3 regions of the Yersinia enterocolitica subsp. enterocolitica genome follow, and region 1 is predicted to be linked to each of the others. Evidence: predicted binding sites of a transcription regulator. Region 1 holds the regulator's gene; each other region holds the start of a gene.

Region 1 (4,291 bases):
CAACCATATCAAGCTTATCGCGCACTTTATCGGCCAGAATCTTGCCGTTTTCGCATAGCGCCAACTCAACTTTAGGCGCTTGCAGATTTCCTTCCGAGCTATTTTTAGCGCGCCGTTGGCTCCAGAAAGCACGATAACGCGTTCCTTTTACCTCAAACTCGACTTCAGCCAGTGACTCCGCCGTGTGGCGAGTCATCAGTTCGTTTTGGCTGGGGGTGACATTCAACCGCGGGGTCTGGTGGTATAATGCAAGACAAATGGCATCGAGCAGGGTGGTTTTCCCTGCCCCAGTCGGGCCGGTTATCGCGAATAAACCGTTGCTGGCAAAAGGTTCGGCGGTGAAATCTATCTTCCATTCACCCTGTAGAGAATTAATGTTTTTCAGCCGTAGACTTAAAATTCTCATGCAGATTGCTCCTCTGCGGTATCTTTACCTTGCGTGATATCTTCAACCACCAGATTAAACATCTGTCGCATGCGCTCTTGGCGTGGTGCGGCTAAATCCGCCTCTAGCGCCAGCCGGCGTTCAAATACATCAGTGACACTCAGTTCATTGAGTGTTTCCTTTTCCTGCCGCTCAATACTGTTATTACGCTGCTCTTTGCTGCGGCGTAAGAGTACCACCTCAACGGGGAGTTCTGCGGCTAATGCCTGAATTCGCCTTTGAATATCAGTGAGATAATCTTGTGTGGCAACTTCGATATCCAGCCACACCGGTAACCCTTGGTGGTCGGCAAATTTAGTCAACTGTTGCTCAATTTGCGCTAAGTCACCTTTGATTAATTGCATTGGTTGAAATTGTGGAATGAAGATTGGGGTCACAGAGGCTAATGTCTGCTGGGCAAACTCCACCAGATAAACACTTTTCTCTTTGCTCAGCTCATCAAAACTCAGGGCAATTGGCGAACCGCTATATCGGATATGTTCGGTTTTTGCTACTTGCTGAGCACGATGAATATGGCCCAGAGCAATATAATCTGCCGGGGGGAAAGCGTGGGCCGGGAAAGCATCCAATGTGCCGATGTAAATATCACGAACCGAGTCTGAGGTAGTGACCCCCACCGTAGTTAGGTGCCCGGTAGCAATAATCGGCAAGGGCAGGCCTAACTCGGTACGCAGCTCGACGGCTCGCTGATAAAGCGCCTGATAATGGGCAGCAATTGCTTCCTGCAACGCCAGTTGTTTCTGACCACCGGATTCACCCGCCTGACTGGTGACTAGATCTCGTGGACGTAAAAAGGGAATCGCGCACAGCAGCGCCGCAGGATGATTTTGGCGGTCTTTCAAAATAATAACCTGTTGATCCAAATTGCTGCTGGCGCAGGAAATGACTGTGGTATTCAAATAAGAAAGCAAGCCGCGAGATTCATTCAGCGTTGATACTGAATCATGGTTGCCCCCCAGAACAACCAACTGGCAGTTCGTCGGCTGTAGTTCAACCACGAAACGGTTATATAGCTCACGTGCATAGCTAGGTGGGGCGCCGGTATCAAAAATATCACCCGCCACAATCAGCGCATCTACCTGATTTTCTTTGATCTGTTCTATGAGCCAGTGCAGGAATGCCTGATGTTCAGCCGCACGGCTTTTGGTAAAGAAATGCTGGCCCAAATGCCAGTCAGAGGTATGAATAATGCGCATAAATCTCCCGCTCGGGCCGGTCGCCATGTAAAGATAATGGCGCTGATTATAAACGCTGCCTGCTGGATGTCGCGGCTAAAAAAAGGCTGTGAGGGAAATCTCCGAGACGCCTCGCAAACTTGAGTGCTGCATTTTGCATTTATCATGAAATTTATCACTATGCTTATTGCTTGCCAGAGGGGGATGTTTTTCATAAAAATGTCACAAAACTGACGCATAATGACTTCCGAAATCAAATAGTGACCACTAACTTACTGGCAGGGTTGATGATGGCAAGACGCATACTGGTAGTTGAAGATGAAGCACCAATCCGTGAGATGGTGTGCTTTGTGTTGGAACAGAATGGCTACCAACCGTTAGAAGCCGAGGATTACGACAGTGCAGTCACTCGTTTGTCCGAGCCTTACCCTGATTTAGTGTTGTTGGACTGGATGTTACCTGGCGGCTCGGGTATTCAGTTTATTAAACATATGAAACGTGAAGCTCTGACCCGAGATATTCCGGTGATGATGCTGACAGCGCGTGGCGAAGAAGAAGACAGAGTGCGTGGTTTGGAAGTGGGGGCGGATGACTATATTACTAAGCCTTTTTCACCCAAAGAGCTGGTGGCGCGTATCAAAGCGGTTATGCGCCGGATATCGCCAATGGCGGTTGAAGAAGTGATTGAAATGCAAGGGTTGAGCCTTGATCCCTCCTCACATCGGGTTATGGCCAATGATCAAGCGTTGGATATGGGGCCGACCGAATTTAAATTATTGCACTTTTTCATGACTCATCCGGAGCGCGTTTACAGCCGTGAACAGTTGCTTAATTATGTTTGGGGCACTAACGTTTATGTAGAAGATCGCACCGTTGACGTGCATATTCGTCGGCTACGTAAGGCGCTGGAAATTGATGGCCATGACAGAATGGTACAAACTGTCCGGGGAACCGGATACCGTTTCTCAACGCGCTACTGAGTTTTCAGGGCCGGAGAATTCGTTGTGTTAGAACGTTTATCATGGAAAACGCTGGCTTTAGAGCTGGCTCTTTTTTGTCTGCCCGCATTACTGTTAGGTGCCTTTATCGGGTACCTTCCCTGGCTATTATTGGTCTCGGTTATTGCGGCGCTGGTGTGGAATTTCTATAACCAACTCAAATTATCTCACTGGCTGTGGTTAGACCGCAGCATGACGCCACCTTCAGGGCGTTGGAGTTGGGAGCCTTTATTTTACGGCTTGTACCAGATGCAACTGCGAAATCGCCGCCGGCGTCGTGAGTTGGCTTTACTTATCAAACGCTTTCGCAGTGGTGCTGAGTCTTTACCTGATGCGGTGGTTATGACGACCATTGATGGCAATATTTTCTGGTGTAATGGTTTGGCTCAGCAATTACTCGGCTTCCGTTGGCCGGAGGATAACGGCCAACATATTCTCAACTTGCTGCGTTATCCCGAATTCCGTCAATATTTGCAACAACAAGAATTTTCCCGCCCATTGACCCTGCAACTCAATAATGGTTATTACGTTGAGTTCCGGGTGATGCCTTATTCAGAAGGGCAATTGCTTATGGTGGCTCGTGATGTTACCCAAATGCGTCAGTTGGAAGGGGCGCGGCGTAATTTCTTTGCCAATGTGAGCCACGAACTGCGCACTCCCTTGACGGTGTTACAGGGATATCTGGAAATGATGCACGACCAAGAGTTGGTCGGGCCATTACGAGATAAAGCGCTAGGGACGATGCAAGAACAGACCAAGCGCATGGATGGGCTGGTAAAACAATTATTGACGTTATCGCGAATTGAAGCTGCACCTAATGTGGATATGAATGAGCAGGTCGATATTCCGCGCATGCTGAAAATGCTGCAACACGAAGTGCAAGCGCTGAGTAATGGGCGTCATGAGATCACCTTCCGAATTAATGAGCAATTGAAGGTATTCGGTAACGAAGATCAACTGCGCAGTGCGGTTTCCAATCTGGTTTATAATGCAGTCAATCACACCCCTGATGGCACCAAAATTGAGGTGTGCTGGCAGCAAACACCTCAAGGGGTGCAATTTCAGGTGAGTGACAATGGACCGGGTATTGGCCCTGAACATGTGCCACGCCTGACCGAGCGCTTCTATCGGGTGGACAAAGCCCGCTCAAGGCAAACCGGTGGTAGTGGCTTGGGGTTGGCAATTGTGAAGCATGCTTTGAGCCATCACGATGCGCGTTTGGATGTGATGAGTGAAATCGGTTTGGGGACGAGATTTATCTTTACCTTGCCGAATCGGTTGATTGTTCCGACGGTTTTAACCGAGAATGCAGTCAAATCCTAAGACTGTATGGATATCAAACTGATGAGATGGGGAAAACTAGCGCTGTTGCCTGCTCTGCTAGGGTTTAGCTGCGGCGTCCTGGCACTCCCTGTCGCGGTATCGCCGGCCACAGTGGTCGATGCGCCAAAGCCAGATACTCTGTCTGGTAATCTTTCCAGTGTCGGTTCTGACACTTTGGCTAACTTGATGTCTTTATGGGCTGATGATTTCAATCATCATTACCCCGGCGTTAATTTGCAAATACAGGCGGCAGGTTCCTCAACCGCTCCTGCGGCACTGGCAGCAGGGGCCGCTCAACTCGGCCCGATGAGCCGGCCAATGAAAGCGGCTGAAACCATGGCGTTTACTGA
Region 2 (4,291 bases), 3.4 Mb from region 1:
AATTCGCATTGGCAGGCGTAGCCGATATCCAATGCTTTGGAGGCTGGAGCCGGATTAAGAATAACTTTAATATTATTCTGTCTCGCAAAATCAATGGCTGCGTAAACAGTTTCCAGCGGGATCTCGAGTTGTAAGATAATCAGTTGGCAGGTTTTTAAGACATCTGCGGCGGCGTCAACATCTGCTGGTAATAGATGGTTGTTGGCACCTTTAATAATCAAAATGCGATTTTGTGACGATTTATCGACAAAAATCGGGGCCACTCCACTGGAAGTTCCGGCTACCGCTTTAACATGTTGGGTATCCACCCCCGCTTGTTGCAAATTTCTAATGGTATTTTCAGCAAAAAGATCATCACCTACCCGGGTAACCATCATGACATTGGCGCCTAATCTGGCCGCTGCGACCGCTTGATTTGCCCCCTTCCCCCCGCACCCGATTTCAAAATCTGGTGCTTCTAATGTTTCCCCGACTTGTGGCATGTCATCAATGTAGGTAATCAGATCAACCATGTTCGAGCCAATGACTGCAATATCCATTGTCCATTCCTCTATGCTATTTTTTATCATTCAATGTTATTTCAATAACATTAACAGGGAATAAATGTTATGTATGTGACAATGATCGCATCAATGAAAGTGAGGCCTGCCGAGTTACGGCCTTAACCAGAGAAAAGTAATGTTATAATTATAACAACTGGTAAGCGGTAGTAATGTAAATGAAGGTTCGCTAGTGGTGCGGAAAATTGAGGTAACGTTTAGAAATGAAAAATCCCGGCCACTACTGCACCGGGATTCTCAACAACAAGTTCGGATATTTATTTAATCGCCATGGCATCGCGCATGGTAAAGAACAGGTCAGTTTGGTCTGTCAGACCAACAACATTCGCAGCATGTGGGCCGTAAGCGGCAATGCGCAATTGTGTACCGGTATGCCCTTGAGAATCATCTTCTGAGTTGCCATAACTGATAGCCATTATTGCGCCATCTTTGGTGGTTAGAGCTTGGGTCAGGCCCGGAGCTTTGGCATCAGCCTCAATAATTTGACTGGAATGAGCATGGTCTGCGGTCACGATAACCAGTGTGTTGCCATCTGCGCGGGCAAATTCCAATGCTTTTTGCACTGCTTCGTCCAAATCGACGGTTTCACCAAACTGGCCGCAAGGATTAGCCGCGTGGTCTTGTTTATCGATTGATGCCCCTTCGACTTGTAAGAAGAAGCCATTTTTGTTGGTTTTGAGCAGGTCAATGGCCTTTTCGGTCATGACGGCCAAGGTTGGCGTACCCTGAGTTCGCTCAGCGTTGTTTTCACAAACTACAGGCGGCTTATCTATATTGCCGTGATAAGAGGCTTTTGGCCCCTGCCAACGTACCGGCATGTTGCCAGAACTGAATAACCCCAACAGGGGTTTTTGTTGGTCTGCTTGTTTGATGGCATTCAAATCATCCAGGTTTTCGACAATTACATAACCGCGAGCCAGTGCCTGATCACGCAAAGATTTATCTTTCCATTCACCCGCTTTAGCCAACTGGCTGAATGACTTTGAGCCGCCGCCCAAGGTGACATCGGCACGTCCTTCAATCATTTGCTCAGTGATGGAACCACGGCCTCCATTCTCCAGCGCATTAGTACTGCACTTCTCACTGGTTTCTTCCGGGCCATAACATTTGCGGCCAGTAACATGAGCAAATTGTGCCGCAGGCGTTGCATCTTGCAGTTCAGCTGTTGAAACGTTGCCAGTCGCTTTACCTGCTTTTTTAGCCAATTCCAACAGGGTGACGTGATCTTTCCCGAACACATCGACACCCAGAGCGCCATTATAGGTTTTTACACCTGAAGACCATGCAGTAGCCGATGCGGCCGAGTCAGTCACATAATCTGGTTTCTGTGTTTTCTTATCTAATGAATAGTGCGTGTATTGTCCGGTCAGCGGCAATGCATCAATCCCTTTGAAGAAACCACCCGCGCCCATAGCATAGTTACGTGCCGAGGTTATCTCTGAGTCACCCATCCCATCACCAATCAGTAAAATGACATTTTTTACCGTTTTGTTGGACAGCGAATCACGAAGAGCCTGAGTTTGGTCTTCAGTTAAACGGCGAGCACCACCAAATTGAGTGACATCACCGTGGGCGCTGCGATCGTATAAACCGGTGGCGGCGGCAATAGCATTAGGGGCGAACAGAGAGCTGCTCAGTATCAGGGTGGATAACGCTATGCCGGACAAAGTGGATACGCGGTTCTGCATCAGTAGAGTTCCTTGTTGTAAAACAGTAATACAATTTGTATTGATTGGTTACAACGGATACTAGAACAGGCGAATGACGCTTTTATGACAGCCCACACTTTTATGGCAGCTCAATTAATTATTATTTCTTATCTTTCAGGAGAGTTCCCTGGCCCCACTGCGCCTTCGCACAATAGTGTTAAATCAGCCCACCGTTAGCACGCAACACTTGCCCATTGATCCAGCCGCCGTCTTTTCCGACCAAAAATGCCACAGCCGCTGCAATGTCCTCTGGTGTACCCAATCTTTCTAAGGGTGCCATTTTCGCCATTTTTTCAATCAGCTCAGCGGATTTTCCGTTAAGGAAAAGATCCGTCGCGGTCGGCCCTGGTGCCACAGCATTGACAGTAATATCGCGGCCTCGCAACTCTTTTGCCAGTATTGCCGTCATCGTTTCAACCGCAGCCTTGGTGGCAGCATAAACAGCATACTTTTCCAACTTTAAGCCCACAACACTGGTTGAGAAATTAACAATTCGGCCGCCATTTCTGAGCCGTTTCGCCGCTTCTCGCATTCCGTTGAAGCTCCCTTTCAGGTTAATGGCAATTTGGCGGTCAAAATGTTCATCGTCGCTGTCGGCAACCGTGCTGAGTGACATAATACCGGCATTATTGACCAACACATCAACCCCACCGAAGGCGGTTTCAGCTTTGGTAAACAATTGAGCCACAGCGGCAGGATCGCTAATATCGCCTTTGGCACTCAATGCATTGCCGCCTGCCTGTTGAATTTTACGCACTAAGGCTTCGGCTTCATCATCAGCCCGAGAGTAATTGATTAAGACGGTGTAGCCATCCTGAGCCAAACGCTCGGCTATTGCTGCACCAATACCCCGTGATGCACCGGTAACAATCGCGACCTGCTGAATGGTATTTGTCATAATATTATCCTGAATGCGAGTTTCATCGTCTGTCTTGGTTCACGGGCAGCTCCTAACGTCTAAAAGACAAGCACCAACCCGCTTAAATCGGTAGACAAAGCATGCCACTTTTACTGCTGCGGATAATGACTTATTTTTCGACAACACTATCCCAAAAAAGCCAACAATGATGCAATAAACAGCCGAACTGTTCAGGTCCGACTGCTTGTCTCACTTTATTGGTCTTTCTCAACGGATTGATAGATATCTATATCAAAATAGCCATCAGCCCTGCCGTCATTGAGGTAAACCTCGTAGCACGCCCCTTCGGTTGGACGATAGCCACTTTGTGGCAGATGCTGGTTATATAATTCCCCCCAAGCTTTGGCGTAATCATCATCTGATACACGAGTGTGGTACACCGCATACAAACCAGCGGAAATCACTTGTAGTTGCAGATGATCACTGAGCTCTGGCGGCAAGACATAATCATCCGCAACAGATAATGAGACATCAGCTCGCAACTCAGCCGGTGGATTGGTTTCAGGGTTATCCCAGTAGAGCACTAACCAATCTTTTCCCGGAATTTGGTATTGGGTATAAAGTGATGATAGTTGGTCAAAACCTTTTGGGATGGTTTCGTGATAAGGCCCGACGACTCGGATACTCACAATCTGTTGTGGTTGTTTTTCAATTATCTTAAATGCCATATCGCTACCTCGACTTAATGGTTTCAATAAAATTAAGTGACTCAAGATACAATACTGTTTATTTATACAGTATAGCGGCATTTTATGACTTTTGATTAATTTTCAACCTGGATTTGTGAACCACTTCGCAAAAAATCATCCGCCAGCTCAAGTTGAAGATGACTGAATACGGTGATCCCGTGGCGGCGCAATAAGGCCGTTGTTACGCCCTGTCCAGTGCGTTGGGTGCCATTAAAATGGCCATCATAAATACGGCTGCTACCGCATGACGGGCTACCCTCAGTGAGAATGGCCAAGGTGCACTGATGTTTTTGGGCCAACGCTAATGCCTGGTAAGCCCCTTGCAGAAATTCCCGGCTGACATCATTGCCCCATTGTTCAATCACCCGGGCCTGACCTTGTAATACCGCCTCACCATTACCTTGCTGAATTTCA
Region 3 (4,291 bases), 1.1 Mb from region 1:
CTGTCGAGCTGATAGGTATTACCGATAATAAAGGTCACGGCCATGGTTTCACCCAACGCACGACCCAGGCCCAACATCACACCGCCGATAACGCCATTTTTAGTATAAGGCAGCACAATGCGCCAAATTACTTCCCATGTTGTACAGCCAATGCCATAGGCCGACTCTTTCATCATCACCGGGGTTTGTTCGAACACATCGCGCATAACCGCGGCAATGTAAGGAATAATCATGATAGCCAGGATGACACCGGCGGCCAGAATACCAATACCGAATGCTGGGCCAGAAAACAATACGCCAACAATGGGGATGCCGGACATCACGTTGCCGACGGGCTCTTGGAAGTAGCGGGCAAACAGCGGAGCGAAAACGAAAAGACCCCACATGCCGTAAACAATACTTGGAATAGCAGCCAGCAATTCAATCGCCACACCCAGCGGGCGTTTTAGCCAGTTCGGCGCGAGTTCAGTGAGAAACAGGGCAATACCGAAACTAACCGGAACCGCAATGAGCAAAGCGATAACCGAGGTAACAACCGTACCGTAAATTGGCACTAATGCACCAAACTGTTCAGCTGGAGCATCCCACTCTTTAGTCCACAGGAAAGCCCAACCAAATTTCTCAATACTTGGCCAGGAAGCAATAATCAGTGAAACGATAATGCCGCCCAACAGAAATAGCGTAATCAGCGCAGCCAGTTTAACCAGCGCACTGAAAATGATGTCACCATATTGGCTCGGTGCTTTGATTGTCGGCTTATTCGCAGCCATAGACTCTCTTCTCATCCTACCCCTAATACTTCAAGCTGCAGGGGTATTGGCTGCTTTCGCTCACCCCAGTCACTTACTTAAGTAAGCTCCTGGGGATTATCTCTATTGCCGCCTACCTGCAACTCGAATTATTTAGGATATATATTGTGAATCAATATTTCATAAACCGCTTGTTGCCAGTAAATCAGAAGATTGGCTTACCGCTGCTGTCTTTAATCTGAGTTTTCCAGGCAGCACGGACTTGCTCGACAACTTCAGCTGGCAATGTTGCATAATCCAGCTCGTTGGCTTGTTTAGCACCGTGGGTGTAACCCCAGTCAAAGAACTTCAATACTTCAGCGCCGTTAGCGGCATTTTTTTGCTCTTTATGTACCAAGATGAAAGTTGTTGATGTAATTGGCCATACATCATCACCTTTTTGATTGGTTAAATCTTGAGCGAATGTTTTGCTCCAGTCTACACCTTTTGCCGCAGAGCTAAAGCTGTGCTCAGTCGGACTAACCGGTTTGCCATCAGCAGAAACCAGTTTGGTGTAAGCCAGGTTATTCTGTTTGGCGTAAGCATATTCTACATAGCCAATGGAGCCAGGTAAGCGCTGTACAAAGGCGGCGATACCGTCATTACCTTTGCCACCCAAACCGGTCGGCCAGTTAACAGTCGAACCAGCACCTACTTTTTCTTTCCATTCCGCATTCACTTTAGCCAGGTAGCTGGTGAATACAAATGAGGTACCGGAACCGTCAGCGCGGCGCACCACAGCGATATTTTGATCTGGCAATTTAACGCCTGGGTTCAACTTAGTGATAGCCGGGTCATTCCACTTTTTCACATTACCCAGATAGATATCACCCAGTGTTTTACCGTCTAATGTCAGTTCACCGGATTTAATGCCAGGGATATTCACGGCCAACACCACACCGCCAATCACTGTCGGGAATTGGAACAAACCTTCAGCAGCCAGTTTGTCGTCTGCTAATGGCGCATCAGAAGCACCGAAATCTACAGTATTAGCAATGATTTGTTTCACGCCGCCTGAAGAACCGATCCCCTGATAGTTAACTTTGTTACCTGTTTCTTTCTGATAAGAATCTGCCCACTTGGCATACACCGGCGCGGGGAATGTCGCACCTGCACCTGTCAGGCTAGCAGCAGCGAACGCGGACACAGTGGTCATAGATAAAGTCGCTGCCACAATGCTGGCTACGGTGGTACGCATCAGTTTCATAATCCCTCCTAATGGGATATTAGAATTTAACTCTAAAAGTTTTCATCAGATTAAGTATGGTGCAGGAGAGAAAATAGGACAGTTTAATGACAGAAAAATGTACGAAATATGACAGTTATATGACAATCAAAAAAAGCAGAGGCATTCTGAGTCGAGAAAGATAGGACGAGACACTCTCTGTCGAATCACAACTTCCGGTATGGCTCACTCAGAGGCGATTCATCGTAAAGCTTAAAAATATTGGCAGCAGAAATACTGTTTATGAAAGAAATTTGCAGATACTTGAAATATCTTTAGAGAGACTACGCAGATCTATACTTAAACATGGAATGAAATTTAATATGAAAATATCTGAAGTTTTAATAAAATACACCGTCCCAAAAATAGTTCAATCTGTAAAAGAACAAGGGAAGTTCACCAAGAAAAGTGCTACCGAGTTAAGTGCAGTTCTTAAATCACTGGGCAGTTCAACTCTAAAATTTTCGTGCAATGATGATAAGAAGTATTTACAAAAAGAATTGATCAGTATAAAAAAAACACTATGGTTACAGGATTCGAACTCTTACATATCAAAACAAGTGCCACTAGATGACTTACATTACAAAATATTAAATTCATTATTAATAGAAATTTAAAACAAACAGAGTAATTAATAAAAATAATTATAAAAATCATTAAATAAATAGCCTGCCATTATTAATGGTAGGCTATTTATTATATATCAATACAGATTAAATCTGATTAGCATCAAAATCAGCTATTCAACTGTGACCGATTTTGCCAAGTTACGTGGCTGATCCACATCGGTACCTTTGATAAGCGCGACATGGTAAGACAGCAACTGTAGCGGCACGGTGTAGAAGATAGGGGCAATAATCTCTTCCACATGCGGTAACTGAATGATTTTCATGCCTTCGCTATCAGTGAAACCTGCATCTTGATCAGCGAATACATACAGTAAACCGCCGCGCGCGCGCACTTCTTCAATGTTAGATTTCAATTTTTCCAACAATTCGTTATTTGGCGCGACCACGATGACCGGCATGTCAGCATCAATCAATGCCAATGGGCCGTGCTTCAATTCACCCGCAGCATAAGCTTCAGCATGAATATAAGAGATCTCTTTCAGTTTCAGCGCACCTTCCATCGCAATCGGGTATTGATCACCACGACCAAGGAACAATGCATTGTGCTTATCAGAGAAACCTTCAGCCAGCGCTTCAATGGTTTTATCCAGAGACAGCATCTGCTCGATGCGGGCAGGCAGCGCCTGTAACGCATGAACAATATCGTGCTCCAGACTGGCATCAGCACCTTTTAACTTGCCGATACGCCCCACCAGCATTAATAACACGGTCAGCTGAGTGGTAAAGGCTTTGGTTGAGGCCACGCCAATCTCGGTTCCAGCTTTGGTCATCAAGGCCAAATCTGATTCACGAACCAGCGAGGAACCGGCGACGTTACAAATTGCCAGCGAACCTAAGTATCCTAACTCTTTGGATAAACGCAGAGCAGCCAGCGTATCCGCAGTTTCACCCGATTGTGACAAGGTGATCAGCAAGCTATTAGGGCGCACAGCAGATTTGCGGTAGCGGAATTCAGAGGCGATTTCTACGTCACAAGGCACACCGGCTAATGACTCAAACCAATAGCGTGAAACCATACCTGAGTTGTAAGAAGTACCACAGGCTATGATTTGGATATGTTGCACATCCGCCAGTAGAGCATCGGCTTTCGGGCCAAGCTCTGATAAATCAATCGCCCCGTGATTTAAACGGCCTTCCAGCGTATTTTTAATCGCCATCGGCTGTTCATAAATCTCTTTTTGCATGTAATGGCGGTAAACACCTTTATCACCGGCATCATATTGCACCTGAGATTCGATTTCAGGGCGCTCAATAGCGTTACCCTGCTTATCAAAAATGGCGATGCTACGGCGAGTCACTTCAACCACATCCCCTTCTTCCAGGAAGATAAAGCGACGGGTTACCGGCAACAGGGCCAGCTGGTCGGAGGCGATAAAGTTTTCACCTACACCACAGCCAATCACCAGCGGGCTACCAGAACGGGCGGCGACCAAGCGACTTGGGTCACGGCTATCCATCACCACAGTGCCGTACGCACCACGCAATTGCGGGATCACACGTTTGACCACTTCCAGCAAAGAACCGCCCTGCTGTAGCTCCCAGTGCACCAGGTGAGCAATAACTTCAGTGTCAGTTTCAGAACTGAAACGGTAGCCACGGCTAATCAGCAATTCACGTAACGGTTCGTGATTTTCGATAATACCGTTGTG

What was found. Region 1 encodes PhoB, which activates phosphate uptake and scavenging genes when phosphate is short. Its sites were predicted from a motif close to CTGTCATAAAACTGNCNNAT; they were not measured.
Region 2: phoA (alkaline phosphatase) is a predicted target of PhoB. The motif match lies at 2,320-2,339, and genes of this name have one in related genera.
Region 3: pstS (phosphate ABC transporter substrate-binding protein PstS) is a predicted target of PhoB. The motif match lies at 2,102-2,121, and genes of this name have one in related genera.

Annotation. Positions count from the first base shown of each region.
Region 1 is NZ_LR590469.1:4,431,780-4,436,070, forward strand. It holds gene FGL26_RS20775 (AAA family ATPase) at 1-406, opposite strand, end outside; gene sbcD (exonuclease subunit SbcD) at 403-1,641, opposite strand; gene phoB (phosphate response regulator transcription factor PhoB) at 1,911-2,600, shown strand; gene phoR (phosphate regulon sensor histidine kinase PhoR) at 2,625-3,941, shown strand; gene FGL26_RS20795 (PstS family phosphate ABC transporter substrate-binding protein) at 3,963-4,291, shown strand, end outside.
Region 2 is NZ_LR590469.1:1,042,503-1,046,793, reverse strand. It holds gene rbsK (ribokinase) at 1-539, opposite strand, end outside; gene phoA (alkaline phosphatase) at 818-2,248, opposite strand; gene FGL26_RS04885 (SDR family oxidoreductase) at 2,427-3,167, opposite strand; gene sbmC (DNA gyrase inhibitor SbmC) at 3,383-3,856, opposite strand; gene FGL26_RS04875 (2-thiouracil desulfurase family protein) at 3,952-4,291, opposite strand, start outside.
Region 3 is NZ_LR590469.1:3,313,888-3,318,178, forward strand. It holds gene pstC (phosphate ABC transporter permease PstC) at 1-770, opposite strand, end outside; gene pstS (phosphate ABC transporter substrate-binding protein PstS) at 955-1,995, opposite strand; gene FGL26_RS15770 (hypothetical protein) at 2,337-2,630, shown strand; gene glmS (glutamine--fructose-6-phosphate transaminase (isomerizing)) at 2,753-4,291, opposite strand, start outside.